3 regions of the Bacillus luti genome follow, and region 1 is predicted to be linked to each of the others. Evidence: riboswitches for the same ligand, from Rfam matches in the RefSeq annotation. Region 1 holds a riboswitch; each other region holds the start of a gene.
What was found. A riboswitch is a leader RNA that binds a small molecule or an ion and turns the genes downstream of it on or off. The one in region 1 is predicted to bind S-adenosylmethionine.

Region 1 (6,872 bases):
ATCTGTTGAATCAATCATAATCGGTACTTTTAACACTTTCGTAACTTCTGCCAAGAAGTTTTCCATATCTTCTATTTCATCGCGGTCCGGGTCTGCCATACAAATATCAATAATATGAGCATTCTTCTTCACTTGCGCTCTTGCGACTTCAGCGGCCTCTTCAAATTTCCCTTCTGCTACTAATCGTTTAAATTTACGTGATCCAATAACGTTCGTTCTTTCACCAACAAATAGCGGTCTCATAGAATCATCATATTGCAATGCCTCTAATCCACTAACCCCATGCCCTTCTCGTTCATGATGTTCACGAGGCTTAAGAGACGCTAATGCGGATTTCATCGCTCTTATATGTTCTGGTGTTGTCCCACAACAACCACCGATAATATTAATCCATCCTTCTTCAGCAAATCGCTTCACTTTTTCAGCGAGAGAAGATGGAGATTCATGATAATGTCCATCTTCATCAGGAAGACCTGCATTTGGATAACAAGAAATGTAACACTCCGATAAATCAGATAGTGAACGAATATGGTCTCTCATAAACTCCGGACCAGTCGCACAGTTTAATCCAACAGATAATGGCTTCATATGTTCTATCGATAAGTAAAAAGCCTCTATTGTTTGCCCCGCCAGAGTCGTTCCCATCGGTTCAATCGTTCCCGAAATCATGATAGGTACAATTTTATTTAGTTCGTCAAAAGCTGCTTGAATTCCAATATAAGCCGCCTTCACGTTACGCATATCTTGACTCGTCTCAACGAGTAATACATCAACTTCTCCCTTCAACAATCCTCTTGCCTGCCGCGTATAGGCTTCAATTAATTCTTCAAACGTTACACCACCAGTAACACTAATCGCTTTCGTTGTCGGTCCCATCGCACCTGCAACATATACTTCCTTCCCGCTTTCTATAACAACTTGCTTCGCCAAGATTGCTGCTTTTTCATTTAACTCTTCATCTAAATGAGATAACTCATAATCACTTAATACAATGTTCGTCGCACCAAATGTATTTGTTTCAATGATGTCAGCTCCAGCTTCAATATAGGCTTTATGAATCTTTAAAATAACATCTGGTCTTGTTTCTACTAAATATTCATTACAACCTTCGTACTCTTCTCCCCCGAAATCTTCCGCAGTTAAGTCCTCTTGTTGGATCATTGTCCCCATTGCACCATCTAATATTAAGATGTTATTTTGTAATTTTTCTTCTATACATTTCATCAATTAATACCTTCTTTCACTTCTTGCTTTTCTCTCACATATTTAACAAGATGTTCTGTAATTTCATATTTTAGAAATGGTGTAATAAGATAGATGCCGTTAAAATATTTCATCGCCGCATCGATTAGTTCTTGTGAAATACGGATTCCTTCCTCAATTGCTTCCTCTTTCGTTTCATGTCCATCCATTCTTTGTCTTATCTCTTCTGGGAGAGTAATACCAGGCACTTCAAAATGCAGAAAATCTGCATTCCGCTTACTTACTAACGGCATAATTCCAATAAAAATAGGCTGTTCCAAATGCTTTGTCGCTTCATATACTTCTTTAATTAAAGCAACATCATAAATCGGCTGCGTTAAAAAGTATTCTGCTCCAGCATCTATTTTTCGTTCCATTCGTTTTACTGCCGCTTTTAAATGCCTTACATGCGGATTAAACGCACCTCCGACCGAGAACCTTGTCGCTGGACCAATTGATTTCCCTAAAATAGAACGTCCATCGTTCATTTCTTTAATCATTTTAATGAGCTCAATAGAGGACAAATCATATACAGAAGTGGCACCTGGAAAATCACCAACACGTGCTGGATCACCAGTTAAAGCTAGCACTTCTTCCATACCTAACGCCGATAAACCTAGTAAGTGAGATTGTAGTCCAATGACGTTGTGGTCTCTACACGTTAAATGCGTCAATACTGGAATATCATGCTTCGTTAATAATGCACCCATCGCCATATTCGAAACGCGAGGCGACGCTAACGAATTATCTGCTAGAGTAATAGCGTCCGCTCCAGCTCTTTTCAGCGCTCTTGCCCCTTCAAAAAACCGCTGTGTGTCTAGCGTTTTCGGTGGATCTAATTCCACTACAACTGTCGTTTGTTTCTTTGCCTTCTCTGCTAGAGTAACGTGGGCTTTCGAACGTTTCTCGTGTGTATGAACTACTTTCGGTCTTTGAATCGTGTCCTTTTCTATTACAGGTGTAACATTTAGAGTAGCACGCTTCATACTTTCAATATGTTCTGGAGTCGTACCACAACAACCACCCAATAACCGAACACCTTGCTCAATAAATTTCGGTGCCATTGCTTCAAAATAAGCTGGACTTCCCTCATATACGTAACGCCCCTCCACATAATTTGGAAGACCTGCATTCGGATATGCTGACAAGTAACCATTTTGAGGGATCGATATCATTTTCAAGGCTTCTGTCATATGAAGTGGTCCTAGTTGGCAATTCAATCCAACAACATTTGCACCATAATCTAAAATCTGTTTTAATATTTCATTTACATCATTTCCATTTTGAGTCGTACCTGCCTCATGTAACGCTAATTGAGCTACAATGGGAATATTCGTTTGTTTTCGTAACACCTTAACAGCATGAAGTAATTCAAACTCATCATAGAAAGTCTCTAATAGCAGTCCATCAACCTGTTCCTCTAGTAAAGCACCTGCCTGCTCAAGTAGCATAAACTCCCTTTCCATATCGGTCGTTGTAACAGCTCCGATATGTTTCATACCACCAATTGTTCCTAAAATTGCATTTCTTTCTGTTACAGATGCTTTCGCCAGTTTTACTGCCGCTCTATTAATTTCAGTAACTTGATTTTCTAAACCATACATACGTAATTTCGCTTCATTTGCACCGTACGTATTTGTTTGAATTACATCTGCCCCAGCAGCTACATATTGCTTATGAATCGATATAATTAAATCTGGATCTGATATATTCAATTCTTCAAAACTACTTTGCAAACCATGTGAATGCAATAACGTTCCAACTGCACCATCACCTATTACAGTTCCTTTTGATAATAAATCTAGTAATTTCACGAATCTCCCTCATTTCTATCAATATAAAAACCCCCTCTTCACTTTGAAGAGGGGGACATAATCGATCCTCCTCTTATTATGCAAAACATTCGTTTTGCAGGTATTAGCACCGTTTCAAACATATTGTTTGAAGGTTGCCGGGTTTCACAGGGCCTTTCCCTCCACCGCTCTCAATAAGAGTTTGTCTATATATTTTATTTATGTAGCTAAAAGGAAATGCGTTCCCCTTTTAACAATGTTTGTTAATTTTTTAATAAATTTAGCATGCACAAATGCAAAAGTCAATGACACTTGCGGAAAAATAAAAATTATTTAAAATAAAGTTGCAATTCAATTATCTTTTGTTGTAAAGTTAAAACCATAATAAAATTTCATACGAACTTTCTTATCTAGAGAGGTAGAGGGACTGGCCCTATGACGCCTCAGCAACCATTAACATTTGTTAATAAGGTGCTAATTCCAGCAAATTGTGAACGATTTGACAGATGAGAAGAAGACTCTATTCAAACCGAAAGCCTTCTTCTTAGAAGGCTTTTTTTATTTTACCCCGCTATTTGAGGGCAGTAAGATTCCCACCTCAAAATTCAGCTGGAACAAAGAAGTTAGCTTGGAATCGAACTGCCCGTAAAAGCCCGATCGGTGAGGGCTGATAATCAGTGGGGATGAATCCCTCACTGATTAAAGTTTCACTTTATATTCACTTAATTGTTAATTTAAAAAGGAGGAATTTTTACATGTCAACTATCGAAACAAAACTAGCACAAATCGGAAATCGTAGCGAAACTACAACAGGAACCGTTAATCCACCTGTTTATTTCTCAACCGCTTATCGTCACGAGGGGATTGGTCAATCTACTGGTTTTGACTACTCACGAACTGGTAACCCAACTCGTGGTCTTTTAGAACAGGCAATCGCGGACTTAGAATATGGCGAACAAGGTTATGCCTGTAGTTCAGGGATGGCTGCTGTTCTCCTCGTCCTTTCTTTATTCCGCTCTGGAGACGAACTTATTGTATCCGAAGATTTATACGGGGGCACTTATCGATTATTCTCTGAGCACGAAAAAAAGTGGAATGTTCGATGTAGATACGTAAATACACAATCTATTAAACAAATCGAAAAAGCTATCACCACTGAAACGAAGGCTATTTTCATAGAAACTCCAACTAATCCATTAATGCAAGTTACTGATATTGCCGCTGTCGCAACTGTAGCGAAAAGGCATGGACTACTCCTTATTGTAGACAACACCTTCTACACGCCGTATATACAGCAACCATTAACGGAAGGTGCCGACATCGTACTTCATAGTGCAACGAAATATTTAGGTGGGCATAACGATGTACTAAGCGGACTTGTCGTTGCAAAAGGAAAGGAACTTTGTGAGGAAATCGCTCATTATCATAATGCCTCTGGTGCTGTCTTAAGCCCATTTGACTCATGGCTATTAATTCGCGGTATGAAAACGTTAGCGCTTCGCATGAGACAACATGAAGAAAATGCGAAAGCTGTTGTTGCTTATTTAAACAATGAAGATGGTGTGACAGATGTATTTTATCCAGGAAGAGGCGGTATGATTTCATTTCGTCTTAAAGATGAAGCCTGGGTTAATCCATTCTTACAATCTTTATCCTTAATTACATTTGCTGAAAGTCTTGGTGGTGTGGAAAGTTTAATGACATATCCAGCAACACAAACACATGCTGATATTCCTGAAGAAATCAGAACAGCAAACGGTGTGTGCAATCGTCTTCTTCGATTCTCCGTCGGTATTGAAAATAGTAACGATTTAATTCAAGACTTAAAGCAAGCCATTAAACTTGTAAAAGAAGGTGTAAGAATATGAGTTATTCTATAGATACACTCTTACTGCACAACCAATATAAACATGACCCGCAAACAGGAGCTGTTAACGTTCCCATCTATAATACATCAACATTCCACCAATTTGATGTAGATACATTTGGAAAATATGACTATAGCCGATCCGGGAATCCAACTCGTGAAGCTCTTGAAGATATTATCGCTTTACTAGAAAGCGGAACAAAGGGATTCGCCTTTGCATCCGGCATTGCGGCAATTTCTACTGCATTTCTCCTCCTTTCACAAGGCGATCATGTACTTATTTCAGAAGACGTATATGGAGGCACTTACCGAATTATAACTGAAGTGCTCTCTCGATACGGTGTTTCACATACCTTTGTTGATATGACCAATCTAGAAGAAATAAAGCAGAATATTAAACCGAATACGAAGCTCTTTTATGTAGAAACACCTTCCAACCCACTTTTAAAAGTGACAGATATTCGCGAGGTTTCTAAACTCGCAAAATCTATTGGCGCTCTTACTTTTGTTGATAATACATTTTTAACACCATTATTTCAGAAGCCACTTGACCTTGGCGCTGATGTCGTTCTTCATAGTGCCACAAAGTTTATTGCTGGTCATAGTGATGTTACTGCCGGATTAGCGGTTGTAAAAGATGCCGAACTCGCTCAAAAACTTGGTTTTTTACAAAATGCATTCGGTGCTATTTTAGGACCACAAGATTGTTCTCTCGTGCTTCGCGGTCTAAAAACATTGCATGTACGTCTCGAACATTCCGCTGCAAATGCCAATAAAATTGCACATTATTTACAAGAGCACGCTAAAGTTAAAAATGTCTATTATCCAGGATTACAAACACATCTTGGTTTTGATATTCAGCAATCACAAGCAACGTCAGCTGGAGCGGTCTTATCATTTACTTTGCAGTCAGAAGATGCACTCCGCCAATTTTTATCAAAAGTAAAATTACCGGTCTTTGCGGTTAGTTTAGGAGCTGTCGAATCGATCCTTTCCTATCCAGCTAAAATGTCACATGCAGCACTGTCGCAAGAAGCTCGTGATGAAAGAGGTATTTCCAATTCATTACTTCGGTTATCCGTCGGCCTGGAAAATGTTAACGATTTAATATCCGATTTCGAAAATGCCCTTTCTTATGTAGAAGAACCCGTAAATGCATAAATGAAAAAAAGAAGCTGAGTACATTCAGCTTCTTTTCTTTTAACCTGTTTTATATTCTATATATATCATTATAATTCCTTTGTCATATTATTTTAAAAATTTAGTATATTCATTTGAAAGAATAAGAAAATCATGATAAAATTGTGTTACAAATATATCTATATCTTTCAATTTTTAAAACGCATCGAAATTTTCACCCAAAAATGTCATTTTACAAAACCATGCAATTTTATCTACTTTATTTACATCAGGGTCTCTTTTCTTACAATTTCTTTACTTTAGGACTTTTTTTCTGCAACAACTGTTTTCTTTTCGTTAATTTTTTGGTATGTATAGTATGGTATAACAGCTCACACGGAGGTGGAAAAGAACATGTTAGAAACCTTTCAAAAAGAATTAGAACTATATGAAAGCAATGCAGAATTATTGAAAGTACTTGCTCACCCTGTTCGTTTATGTATCGTAAAAGGATTAATCGAGCGTGGTCCAAGCAACGTTTCTACAATGTACACTGGCTTAAACATGCCACAATCTACAATTTCACAGCATTTAGCAAAGTTAAAAAGCGCTAAAATCGTTTCTAGTGAAAGAAAAGGATTAGAAATTTACTACAAAGTAGAAAACGAAACAATTATTCAACTCGTTCGCGTATTATTAGGTTAGGGACTAATAGACAGAGAAAAAGGACGTATTCTATATTTTTCATCTCATATCTTTAATATATATATATCATGAGAGAAAATATATGATGCTACATAATTAACAGTCGTATTAAAAAACAAGACACAGAAATATATACTGTGTCTTGT
Region 2 (6,872 bases), 1.0 Mb from region 1:
GGAGATTATACGATGAATACACCTACTCAAACTCCTTCATTATCGGAAACGATGAAAGAGTGGCATTATGCATTAGCGTATGAAATTAAACATTGGAAAACGATTGGCGGTAGTAAAATTTCTATCATGAACGGTCGTTTTTTATATACAGATTATGAGAATACAGTATACGTATTTCAGCTTATTTCGGAAGTAAGCTTACCTGAAGGTTCACCAATTCGAATTGAGTTCGATGGTGAGGAAGCGACAGGGGAAGTATTATCTGTACATGGATTAGAAATAGAACTGAAATTAAATGATTATATACAAGGTGAAATACGAGAAGCGGTTTTATATAGTGAACCGTGGCAATTGCTAGAACAGCTGCAAGAGCGATTAAAAGAAGCGCGTCAAGATAAGCTAAAACGTAATCGTATAAAACGTCTTGTAGACGGAACGAGCAGTCCGAAGCATCTTGAAAAAATGAAAAATCCGAAAAATGAATTGGCGTATCGTTCGTTTTACAATCCGACAACGTACGTATGGGGACCACCTGGAACAGGGAAGTCGTACAATTTATCGCGTATTATTTCGGCTCATTATCAAAAAGGAAAATCGGTACTTGTGTTAGCTCATAGTAACGCGGCTGTTGATGTATTAATGAGCGAAGTAACGAAGCAAATTGAAAAGAAAAAGAAATGGACGCCTGGTGAAATTGTTCGTTACGGTTATAGTCAACATGAACATATACGAAATCATGAAACGTTACTTGCGTCGAAGTTAGTAGAAACGACGAACGGGTCTTGGGGTGAGGAGAGACTCTATTTAGAAGAGACACGCCAAGAGCTTCGTGAAAAGATTTTATCATATAAAGCGACATCTGCTGATAAGAAGCGTATACAAGAGATTGAAAGTGATCTTCGAAAGCAAAAAGCAAAAATTAAAGAAGTAGAAAAAGAATACATTGAAAATGCGAAAGTAATCGGCGCGACTTTATCGAAATGTGCCATTGATTCACTTATTTATGAACGTACATTTGATTTAGTTGTCGTAGATGAAGTGAGTATGGCGTTCGTTCCGCAAATCGCATTAGCTGCTTCACTTGGAAAACGTATCGTCGTTTGTGGCGACTTCTTACAGTTACCTCCAATTGCGATGGCAAACCATGAACTCGTTCGCAAATGGCTTGGCGAAGATATGTTTTACCATGCCGGGATTGTTGAGTCTGTTAATAAATCAGAAGCACATCCGAACCTTTTTATGTTGCAGGAACAAAGACGTATGCATGCGGATATATCGAAGTTTACGAATTCATTTATTTATAAAAATAGAGTATACGATCATCCGTCCGTTTCAGAACGTAAAGAACTTGCGCAATTGCAGCCGTTCGCAAATGAGGCGAGTGTTTTATTTGATACGAGTTTAATGGGAGCATTTTCATTAAAAGACGCTGCTTCTGGTTCTCGTTTTAATATTATGTCTGGTTTAGTAGCGATGCAAATGATGTTAATCGGACTGTTAGACGGTGTTCAATCGATCGGTGTCGTTACACCTTACAGAGCACAGTCTCGTTTTTTATCAACGTGTATTAGAGAAATGTTGCAGAAAACGAAGTATCGACACATACCAGTTTTAGCAGCGACCGTTCATAAGTTTCAAGGTTCTGAAAGAGATATGATGATCTTTGATACGGTGGATAGTTATCCGCAAGAACGACCTGGCGTGTTATTCTTTGACCATAAAAACCATCGCCTCGTCAATGTAGCGGTAACGAGAGCGAGAGGAAAGTTCATTCAATTATCAGATTGCCATTATATGCGTAAAAACTTATCGAGAAAACAAGCGTTATCACAATTAACAGCTCATATAGAACGTCACGGAGATGTGTATGATCGCACGACATCAAGACAATTGTGGGAGCGAAAAATTTCGAAACGATTACGCTGGTATATGGAAATGAATCTTGAAGAGCCGAAAGGGGTATTAAAAGATATTTTAGCCGCAAAACGAAAAATTATCATTTCACTTCCAAGTACAAAACAAGTGGATAAACGAGTATGGCAAGCGTTAATGCGTACAAATGCGCAAATAACAGTGTATAGTGATGGACCAGTTCCGTTGAAGAATGTAAAGTTACAAAGGCAAAATAAAGCATTCCCGTTTATCGTAATTGATGATGAAATCTTCTGGGCAGGCGCACCACTCACATCTCAAATGATATTTGAAGGTAGTACGGAGTTTCCATACGTATGTGCAAGACTGCAAGCACCAGAAACAATTGGTGTACTAAAAGGATTTTTAGATATTCGGTAAATTCGGATAGGAATTCCTTGACTTTTAATCGGAATGAACTTAGAATGAAAATAATTTAATATAATTTTATGAAAATTCTTATCACGAGAGGTGGAGGGACTGGCCCTATGATACCTCGGCAGCGGATTCTTTATGAATACTGTGCCAATTCCAGCAAGGTAACTTGAAAGATAAGAAAGAAGCTCATTTTGACTGTATATGCAGAAGCCTCTTTCTATCTTTTAGAAAGAGGCTTTTTTACGTGAAAATAAAAGGAGGAAGAACAATGGGAGCGACTGGAGTAACGTCACAAAGAAAAACAATTGAAGAGAGTATAGAAAGAAATAAGGAAAAGTACATAGAAACAAGTCATAATATTCATGCGAATCCGGAGATTGGTAATCAAGAGTTTTATGCATCAAGAACGTTAAGTTTACTGCTAGGGAGTGCAGGGTTCCAATTGCAGCACAATATAGCTGGACATGAAACAGGATTTATCGCGCGGAAAAGTTCAGGAAAACAAGGGCCAGTTATCGCGTTTTTAGCTGAGTATGACGCTTTACCAGGACTCGGTCATGCGTGTGGTCACAATTTAATTGGGACAATTAGCGTTGCGGCAGCAATCGCATTATCAGAAACGCTTGAAGAAATCGGCGGAGAAGTTGTCGTGTTTGGGACACCAGCAGAGGAAGGTGGGCCAAATGGTAGTGCGAAATCAAGTTATGTAAAAGCAGGTTTATTTAAAAACATTGATGCGGCACTTATGATTCATCCGAGTGGAAAAACAGCGACAACGAGTCCATCATTAGCGGTCGATCCACTTGATTTTCATTTTTACGGAAAAACAGCTCATGCCGCAGCTTCACCTGAAGAAGGGATTAACGCATTAGATGCGGTTATCCAGCTGTACAACAGTATTAACGCACTTCGCCAACAACTTCCGTCAGATGTAAGAATTCATGGTGTTATTACAGAGGGCGGAAAAGCACCTAACATTATTCCTGACTACGCCGCAGCTAGGTTCTTCATTCGTGCAGCAACGCGAAAAAGATGTGCAGAAGTAACAGAGAAAGTAAGAAATATCGCTGAGGGAGCAGCATTAGCAACAGGTACAAAAGTAAAAATCCATCAATTCCAAAATGAAATCGATGAACTACTCGTAACAAAAACATATAACGACGTCGTAGCAGAAGAATTAGAATTACAAGGTGAAGACGTAAATCGTAAAGAAAGAGTGGGCATTGGTTCAACAGACGCAGGAAACGTAAGCCAAGTCGTACCGACCATTCACCCGTACATTAAAATCGGCCCAGATGACTTAATTGCGCATACGAATGAATTTAGAGAAGCAGCACGTTCAGAACTAGGCGATAAAGCATTAATTACATCGGCAAAAGCATTAGCGAATACCGCTTATCGATTAATTACAGAAGAAGGGTTGTTAGAGAAGGTGAAGGAGGAGTTTAGAGAGGCGCAGAGGAATCAGGGGTAAGGGTAACTTATTCAACGGGGAATCTAATTAATAAGCAGAAATGTAAAAAAGAACATTGGAAAATCAATGTTCTTTTTTGTTTACTAATTATTGATTTTGCTGCTTTTCCTCAAAAAGGAGAAACTTTTACTGTTAGCGAGAATAATACGTATCCCTTTATCAGAACGACAATTTCTCCTCAAACTCACTCTTTAAAACAATTAAAGGAGACGATAATCCGAATTGCATTAAAGAGTCTAAAAATACAGCTAGGGAATCCATCGACTCGCTCATGACCTTCATCATATAATTAAATTCCCCGCTAATTCGATATAAATCTGTTACTTCGGGAGCGGCATTACAATATTGGATAAAATCAGAGCATTGGCTCGTTTTAAACATAATGAATGCTTGAATGTTTTTATTAATTTTGGAAGGCTCAAATTTTGTTCGGTAAGCTGCTATAACTCCTTGATCTTCAAGTTTGTTAATTCGCTCTTTTACAGCAGGTTGCGTCATGGATATAATTCGTCCTATTTCTGAAACAGAAATTCTCGCATTTTCATACAACAAGTTCATTATTTTGTGATCGATTTCATCCAGTTTTACTGTGTTTTGCATTGGGTTATCTCCCTTGATTTATTTTCTAAAGTAAATTGTAATTTATAACTATAATATCATAAGTAAAGGAACTAAATTACCTATAAATCTATATTTAAAATGATTGGTGTTTACATGAAAATATAAGTATAGGTTTTATTAAACGGAAATTTAGGAAGGATGGAAAAAATGAAGAATCTTGATGGGAAAGTAGCGTTAGTAACAGGGGCGAGTCGTGGTATTGGTCGTGCGATTGCGAGGAGATTGGCAAACGACGGTGCATTAGTTGCGATTCACTACGGCCGAAATAAGGCAGCTGCACATGAAACGGTTAGTGAGATTGAATCTAATGGAGGAAAAGCGTTCTTAATTGAAGCTGATCTCAATTCAGTTGATGGTGTCAAAAAGTTAGTAGAACAATTGAAGAATGAATTACAAATAAGAGTTGGTGCATCAGAGATTGATATTTTAGTAAACAATGCAGGGATAGGTACACAAGGAACGATTGAAAATACGACAGAAGAAGTTTTTGATGAAATTATGTCTGTAAATATTAAAGCACCATTCTTCTTAATTCAGCAAACATTACCGTTACTACGAGCAGAGGGGCGCGTTATTAACATTTCATCAGCTGAAGTAAGACTTGGTTTTACAGGGTCTATTGCATATGGTTTAAGTAAAGGTGCATTAAATACGATGACACTTCCTCTAGCGAAACATCTTGGAGAAAGAGGTATAACAGTGAATACAATTATGCCTGGATATACGAAGACAGATATTAATGCGAAATTGCTAGATAATCCAGAAATACGAAATTTTGCTACGAATTCATCTGTTTTCGGGCGAATAGGGCAAGTTGAAGATATTGCAGATGCAGTAGCGTTCCTTGCTTCTCCTGATAGTCGTTGGGTAACAGGGCAGATTTTAGATGTTTCTGGTGGGTTTTGTTTATAGGGGCACTATTCCGTACCCATCAAGCTAATCAAGTGAATTACTAGATATGAAACGATCCTTGTTTCATATCTAGTAATTTATAGAAAGGTATGCATGATAAAGAAGTCTATTAAAACGTGATTTTTTCGCTAGGCAACTTGAATAAGGGGGCTATTTTTAATTATTCATAATCTAAAATTCAAATTTTATTTTACAGTAACAATAAAACAAATTATTGACCGCGTGGTACAAAAAAGAGTATTCTATTCATGTTATCTTTAAAATGAGAGGAGGAAAAGATTGAATAAACGCGGCAGACCTCGAGAGTTTGATTATTCCTCAATTGTAGATGTTGCAATGAAAACATTTTGGTTAAGAGGATATGAAGGGTGTTCTACACAAGATTTATGCAGTGATACAGGACTTGGAAAAGGAAGTTTATACAATACTTTCGGTAGTAAACATGAACTGTATAAACAAGTATTAGAACGCTACCATGAAATTGGGATTAAGGAACAAAGGAAATTGTTACATACTCCAATTCCAGTTAAAGAACGATTAAGTAATTTTTTTGAATGGGCATTGAAAGAAGACTTTCAGAATGTTGATCAAAAAGGATGTTTATTGATTAATGCCAGTATAGAACGTGCTAAAAACGATTTAATGGTACAAGAAATTTTCTCGAAGCATGTTGAACTTCTTAAACAAGCTATTGTAACAGTGATGGAGGAAGGATTGCAAACAGGTGAAATTTCAAAGAAGCAATCAGCTGAGGAATTAGCTAGTCTGCTTTTAAGCAGTTATTACGGATTCCGTGTTCTTAATGTATCGATGCAAAATCGGATGTTGTCTGAACAAGTTATCAAAGGAGCAGTGGAGTCTATTTGTGGCGCTTAGTGCGCTCTTTTTTTGCACTATTTTTGTACCAATCATTACAATAATGAATAAGGAGTGTTTTTATGCCATCGATTATTTATTTATTTATTTATTAGCTTTAGCAATCTTTTGTATGACTACATCAGAATTTATGGTTGCAGGTATGATGAATGAACTTGCTCTTGCATTCCAGGTTTCTGTATCATCTATTGGGTATTTAATTTCAGCTTATGCAGGAGCAATGGTAATAGGAGGCCCCATTTTAACTGCAATCCTCTTACGAATGCGCAGCAAACAAGCATTATTGTTTTTAATGTTCGTATTTTTAATTGGTCAATCGCTCGGAGCTATTGCTTGGAACTATGATATTATGATGATTTCACGTATTATAACTGGTATTGCTTCAGCTTCAGCTTTTGGAGTTGCGATTTCCTTTTCTGCGACATTGGTTCACTCTGATTCAAGGGGAAAAGCTGCATCAATTGTACTTGCAGGTTTAATGTTCGCAACTGTATTAGGTTTACCTATAACAACCGTTATTTCGCAATATTTTGGCTGGCGTATTAGTTTTGGGGCTGTTTCTGTTCTTGTGCTAGTATCAGGGATTATGATTCAACGGTTGTTACCATCATCTTCAAATAAAGAGCAATTAAATTGGAAAGACGAACTTCTGCGATTTAAGAATATTCATCTTTGGGCAGCTTACGTAACAAGTATGTTC
Region 3 (6,872 bases), 1.9 Mb from region 1:
GATAATGTTATTGAACATGTGCAATACTCCCTTCTTGCTCTACACCTAATAAGAGTTTTGCAATTTCTGATGTTGGTTTTAATTGTTGATCATACAAATCAAATGATTCAACAACTTCTCCCTCTTCCATAATTGCGACTTTATTACAAATTTGTTTAATGACATTCATTTCATGTGTTACGATTACGATTGTAACGCCTAATTCTCTATTGATTTTTTGTAAAAATTGCAAAATAGAAAGTGTTGTTTTCGGATCAAGCGCCGATGTCGGTTCGTCACAAAGTAGTACTTTAGGATTATTTGCTAATGCTCGAGCAATTGCTACCCTTTGTTTTTGTCCGCCACTTAGTTGTGAAGGGAAATGATGTGCTTTATCACTTAAACCAACAATCTCTAAACATTCCCTTACACGATTTTCTCTTTCTTCTTTCGAAACTGATTTTAGCTCTAATGGTAAAGCGACATTATCTAATACATTTTTATTATGAAGAAGATGAAAATGCTGAAATATCATACCAATCGATTGTCTTGCCGTTCGCAAATCTTTCTTAGATAAATTTGTTAAATCATTTCCGTTCACAATGATTGCACCTGAATCTGGCTTTTCTAATAAATTCATTGTACGTAACAATGTAGACTTTCCGGCACCACTTAATCCGGCAATCCCGTATATATCATATTCTTCAATTTGCAAAGAGACTGATTTCACCCCGTGAAATAAACCTTCTTTCGTTTGAAAGGTCTTATTTACATCACGTAACGTTATCATTTCACTCACTCCTTTTCACTCGATTTAAAAGCATCTTCCGCCAGTAACGAAAGCGTAACATCATCCATAGGAGGATTGTGCAAACCAGCTCGAACATTCAAATAATAGCGGTGTAATGGATTTGTTTCAGATAAGCTTTTAGCCCCTACAATTCGCATTGATTTATCAACAACTGATATCGCTGTATTTGTCGCAATATATTTTGCTGCTGCCAGTTCCGCTTGTAATGATTGTTTATCTTCTACATCATCATATTTTTTTGCGATTTGATATACAAACGTACGAGCTTGCAAGAGTTCTAGCTCTAACTCTCCTACTAACCTTCTAACATTAGGAAGCAAACTAATCGGATGAGTTAAACTATTCGGTTGATATGATTTTGCAAAATCAATTGCATAATTTCTTGCGGCCTGTGCAATTCCTAAATAGCATGCTGGTATATGAAGTAACCATCCAATTCCTTTTGGTTTCGTCTTTGAATCCTTTATATCAGTTAAACACTTATCAGCAATCTCTACATTTTTTAATACAAGATCATGACTAGCGGTTCCACGCATCGCAACGCTATCCCATGTTTCTTCAATAAAAACGCCTTTTTCATGTCTTGGGATTACAAATTCTCCAATTTCTTCGCGCCCTTCTATGCTGGCTGATATGATGAAATAATCAAGTACAGGAGCCATCGTTGTAAAAGTTTTTCTCCCGTTTATTATCCACTTATCACCTTTTTGAACAGCTAACGTTTCTGGTTTTCCACCACGCGTAGGACTCCCTGTATTTCGCTCTGTTGCAGCTCGGTTAAAAAGAGCACCCTTTTTTACTTCTTCACAAAGCCAGGAAAACATGTCAGGTTTCCACGACCGATTTTCAGCAAGTTCCTTAATAATTCCAAGATGCCACCCAATTGATAAAGCTGTCGCACCATCTCCTTCGGCAATCTTTTCTTGAAATAAAACAAAATCATATAAAGAAATAGACTCTCCTCCAACATCTTTTGGGAGCGTTAGTTTTGTATAGCCAATATCCTGTAAATCTTTCATATTTTCAAAAGGAAAAGAACCAAGCTCACTTAGCTGATGCTCTCTTCCTGCAAACTGTGGAATTAACTCCTTTAACTTCTCTAACACAAGCAGTTGTTTTTCTGTTTCTACATACGAGATTGCCATATTGAAGCCTCCTTTTACTTTAAATAATCAGGTAAAATAAAACCGTTAAACTGTTCTTCAGATTCAATCATTTTTTTAAATTCTGGTGAATGATATGCCTCAATTAAATCTTTAACAAATGCTTTCTCTTTGTCCTCATCACGAACGGTAACGATGATTCGGTGTTGTGATGGTGTTTTTTCTAATTCAAGTGCCTCTTTTAATTTATGTCCTGATGAAATAACAAGATTTCCGTTAATAATACCGTAATCTAAATCCTTCATAGCTCGTGGAATTTGCGGCGATTCAAGTGGAACCAGTTTGAAATTTTTCTTTTTATACGTCACGTCTTTTTCAGAAATCGTTAAAATATTTACATTGTCCTTTAACTTCACCCAACCAATTCCTTCTAAAATTCGTAATGCACGCTCTAAGTTAACAGGATCATTTGGTACTCCTATTTTCATACCATCTTCCAAATCATCTAGTGATTTATGTTTTTCAGAATATACACCTTGAGGTGCTGATGGGACTTGTATTACCCCTTTAATTTTCGCATTATTTTCTTTTGCGTATGATTCCATAAAGGCAGTACTTTGAAATATGTTTGCATCAATATCTTTATTTGTTAACGCTGGATTTGTTTCGTTTGGTGAATTAAACTCAACAATTTTAACTTTATACCCCTTTTTCTCTAAGTACGGCTGTACTGCTTTTTTCACTTGATCACTATACGGACCAGGTGTAAATCCTAAACTAATTTCTTTTTGATTCCCCGTTGATGTTTGTGTGCAACCAGTAATAATAAACAAACTACATACAATACTTACAAGTGCTAAAAATAAACGCTTCATCTCTTTTCCCCTCCTAATAAAAAAACAACCTTACATATAAGAAGGTTGTCGTTTTCCCCTCTTATCTACTCGGAATTAGCACCTTGTCATTTTTCAGGTTGCTGAAGTTTCATTGGGCCGTTCCCTCCACTTCTCTCGATAAGATTATATTGAATTGTTCTTTCTATTGTGTCACTATTCCGATAAAAATACAATGTTTTTTTACGTTTTTTTCCACATGATGTAGAGCAACGCATCCCAATAAAATATATTAATCCTACAGGAAAAAGACTTCTGTATCATTCCAACCTAGTAAGTTATTACACGCACATACACTTTTACCAATTGTTTTACTTTAATAGCAGTAACATTAGTCTATTCATTTTCAATACTATTTTTCCCAAAAAAAGAAAGGTGTTTTCCGAAATAGGAAAACACCTTTTACTTATTTCTTCTTATTTAAAACACTACTCACGATAACACCAATACAAGCACCTATAATAGCTGGAACAATCCACCCAACACCTTCTGTATAAAAAGGAATGTATTTCAATACTGACGTCCACTCATTCATCATTACATTTTTATTAAAAATATCAATTGCACTAAATACCGCTACAGCCCCAACGGTTACTGTATATACGTATACATACTTTCCAATATACTGATGGAATAACCCTAAAATAATAAGCGTTAATGCAACTGGATAAATAAATCCAAGGATCGGTACTGATACTTTTAAAATTTGCGTTAATCCTAAATTCGCTAAGAGCATACTAACAAAACTTAGTATAAACGCCCAAATTTTATAAGATACTTTCGGGAATGCACTTGCGAAAAATTGACTACAAGATGTAACGAGTCCGATTGAAACACATAAACATGCGATAGTAAAAATAAGACCTAATAAAACGACTCCGCCTTGTCCAAATAATACCGTCATAACTTGTGATAACACTTTCGCGCCATTATCAAACGTACCTAATGAACCACTAATTGAACCAACATACCCAAGGATGACATAAATAATAGATAATAAAAGACCTGCTCCAATACCAGCAATACTCATATATTTCGCTAAACCTTTATCATCTTCAATACCTTTTGCACGCAGCGCATTGGCAATCACAATACCAAAGATTAAAGCCGCTAGCGCATCCATCGTTAAATATCCGTCTAAAAACCCTTGGAACATAGGAGCTTGTCCATAGTTTCCAGCAGGTTCTTTCACACTACCTACTGATGTAAACATGCTTTTTATAAAGATAAGAGCAATCATACCTAATAATAACGGTGTTAAAACCTTTCCGAACAACCCCATTAATTTAGACGGTGATAAACTTAACCAGTACACAATACTAAAGAAAATAACCGTGTAGCATAATAAAACTACGCTTCCCGCTTCTGGGAAGAACTGACCTGGCCCCATTTCAAAAGCTAAACTTCCTGCACGTGGGATACCAAGACCTGGTCCAATAAATACATACACGATACACGGAAAAATAATGGCAAATGAAGAATGAACCCTACCCGCTAACGTTTGAAAACTTCCCGCTTTCGCAATAGCAATAACTCCCAATATAGGAAGACCTGTTGCTGATATAATAAACCCTACTAATGAAATCCACACATGTTCTCCTGCTTCATAACCAAGAAAAGGCGGGAATATAAGATTCCCTGCTCCAAAGAACATTGAGAATAACATAAGACTAATAAGTAAAATTTCTTTTTTCTGTAACAATTTCATTTCTTTCCCCTTCTTTAATTTCATCTTCCATGAAATCAATTTCACATATAAAAAAGTGCAATAATCCGCTTCCTTACAAAGAAAACATAGTCCATAGTCTATCACAAAAGAAACGCTCCTTCTATAGCTATCCCTCTTTTCCAATTTCTTCTGAAAAATCAACCTTTATTGACTTATAATAGTTAATAAGGTAAAATATTAAATGTACAAAATTATTAACTTTGTTTTTGTTTGTGTCAGGAGGAAAATAACATGGAATCAGCGATACAACTAGAAAGAGAACAACAAAGAAAAAAGAAACATCCTCCAGGTTTATACTTACTCTTCTTTACAGAAATGTGGGAAAGATTTAGTTACTATGGATTACGAGGATTATTAACATTATATTTAACGACAGCTTTAGTAAGCGGTGGTCTTGGGTTTAGTCCCGCATGGGCACTCTCTATTTACGGATTTTATACTGGAGCCTGCTATTTCACACCAATGATTGGTGGATACTTAACAGACCGTTTTCTAGGTAAACGAAAAGCGATCACAATTGGTGGTATAACAATGGCAATCGGTAACCTTACACTATTTGCCTTGCAAAACCAATTAGGCTTATACCTCGGATTAGCGCTTATTATTATTGGTAATGGATTCTTCAAACCGAACATCTCTACACTGGTTGGGGAATTATATGAAGAGAACGATTCAAAACGTGATAGTGCGTTTACCATTTTCTATATGGGTATTAACGTCGGGTCATTTTTAGCTCCACTCGTTTGCGGATTTTTATCAGAAAATTTATTCAAAACAACAGTTGATGGAGTGGTACATTACGGATTCCGTTACGGTTTCTTAGCCGCTTCAATCGGAATGATCATTGGACAAATTTTATTTACAACACTATCAAATCGCTTCCTTGGTGATATTGGTAAAAAACCAACTCGCGATTTGCAAACAGCTGCTGGACAACCATCAGTAGGAGATACACCGTTAACAAAAAAAGAAAAACAACGTACCGCAGTTATCGTCATTTTAACATGCTTTGTTGTCTTCTTCTGGGCTGGCTTTGAACAAGCCGGTAGTTCATTAACATTATATACAAACAAATTTGTAGACCGCTCTGTGTTCGGATGGGAAGTTCCAACATCTTGGTTCCAATCGGTCAATCCATTATTTATTATTTTACTTGCTCCAGTCATTTCAGCATTATGGGCAAAACTTGCAACTAGAAAAAAAGGGGACTTAAAAATCCCAACAAAAATGGGACTTGGTATGATCCTACTCGGTATCGGCTATATCATTCTCGTTATGGCTACATTAAAAACAGGTAGTGATGAACATAACATTACAGAAAAAGCAAACCTACTATTTATCGTCTTTACGTATCTTTTCCATACGTTAGGTGAGCTATTCTTATCACCTGTTGGGCTATCAATGGTTAGTGCACTCGCTCCAGTAAAACTTGCTTCTTTATTAATGGGTGTATGGCTAGCAAGCTCAGGAATCGCCAACATTTTAGGCGGACAACTTGCGAGCTTTACAACTTCACTTGGATATTCTGAAGTATTTATAGTAATTGGAGCTGCCGCGATTGTCTTAGGTTGTGTTTTATTATTAATTTCTAAGAAATTAGTGAAATGGATGGAATAAAAAAAGATGAGGAATTTCTCCTCATCTTTTTTTATTCTTTCTTACCCTTTTCTATAGCTTGCTCATACAGCTCTTTATGTTCTTTATATTCACTTGGCACGAAATTTTTATAGAAGAATGAAAGCCAGCTATCTCCCTTTTTATATCCTTCTTCTCGAATTTCCGTTGCCTTTTTATTTGATTTAAATCCTTCAACAAACCATTTCTTTAATGATTCATTCTTTTCATACTTAGCAGGAACTTTCAAATCATAGTTTTCAAATGCATACTTATAGCCAGCTTTTTCTACTGCCTTTTTTGTAGACTTATAGCCTTTTTCATACGCGGTTTCATATGCTTTCACGTATGCATCTTTATCACTATTCCCAGGATTCTTTTCTGCTAACTCTTTACCAGCCTTTTCCCCTAGTTCCGCTTGCTCTTTTTCAATTTTTTCCGTTCTTTCTTTATTTCCTACTTTGAATCCCTCTTCAAAGTTTGGTTTAAACTCTGGGGCAACTTGACTATCGTCCATTACCTCTTGTGCTAACCCCTGCTCTTTCCCTTTTTCAAAATGCGTTTTTTTCTGTTCTTCTAACGACCATGCCGCAGCATAAGCAGTTGTAAATGCTTGTTTATATGTATCCGATTTTCCAGCTACATGTGCTTCTGCAGCATTTTTACCAGCTTTAAAATCAGTTTCTCCATTTTTTTGGCCTTCAAGTTGACCTTTTTCCATATCAGCTTGGCGCTTAGCTTCT

Region 2: linked by a shared signal. The riboswitch ahead of EUC40_RS11090 (M20 family metallopeptidase) and the one ahead of EUC40_RS05790 (bifunctional homocysteine S-methyltransferase/methylenetetrahydrofolate reductase) in region 1 are both predicted to bind S-adenosylmethionine.
Region 3: linked by a shared signal. The riboswitch ahead of EUC40_RS22500 (MetQ/NlpA family ABC transporter substrate-binding protein) and the one ahead of EUC40_RS05790 (bifunctional homocysteine S-methyltransferase/methylenetetrahydrofolate reductase) in region 1 are both predicted to bind S-adenosylmethionine.

Annotation. Positions count from the first base shown of each region.
Region 1 is NZ_CP040336.1:1,120,271-1,127,142, reverse strand. It holds gene metH (methionine synthase) at 1-1,224, opposite strand, end outside; gene EUC40_RS05790 (bifunctional homocysteine S-methyltransferase/methylenetetrahydrofolate reductase) at 1,224-3,056, opposite strand; SAM riboswitch class I at 3,127-3,236, opposite strand; SAM riboswitch class I at 3,439-3,548, shown strand; gene metI (cystathionine gamma-synthase/O-acetylhomoserine thiolyase) at 3,791-4,903, shown strand; gene metC (cystathionine beta-lyase) at 4,900-6,063, shown strand; gene EUC40_RS05775 (ArsR/SmtB family transcription factor) at 6,436-6,726, shown strand.
Region 2 is NZ_CP040336.1:2,162,442-2,169,313, forward strand. It holds gene EUC40_RS11085 (AAA domain-containing protein) at 1-2,292, shown strand, start outside; SAM riboswitch class I at 2,368-2,469, shown strand; gene EUC40_RS11090 (M20 family metallopeptidase) at 2,558-3,763, shown strand; gene EUC40_RS11095 (Lrp/AsnC family transcriptional regulator) at 3,923-4,363, opposite strand; gene EUC40_RS11100 (SDR family oxidoreductase) at 4,532-5,296, shown strand; gene EUC40_RS11105 (TetR/AcrR family transcriptional regulator) at 5,576-6,172, shown strand; gene EUC40_RS11110 (MFS transporter) at 6,216-6,872, shown strand, end outside.
Region 3 is NZ_CP040336.1:4,424,957-4,431,828, forward strand. It holds gene EUC40_RS22485 (methionine ABC transporter permease) at 1-18, opposite strand, end outside; gene EUC40_RS22490 (methionine ABC transporter ATP-binding protein) at 8-769, opposite strand; gene EUC40_RS22495 (acyl-CoA dehydrogenase family protein) at 775-1,935, opposite strand; gene EUC40_RS22500 (MetQ/NlpA family ABC transporter substrate-binding protein) at 1,950-2,768, opposite strand; SAM riboswitch class I at 2,827-2,913, opposite strand; gene brnQ1 (branched-chain amino acid transport system II carrier protein BrnQ1) at 3,193-4,494, opposite strand; gene EUC40_RS22510 (peptide MFS transporter) at 4,747-6,132, shown strand; gene EUC40_RS22515 (YHYH domain-containing protein) at 6,164-6,872, opposite strand, start outside.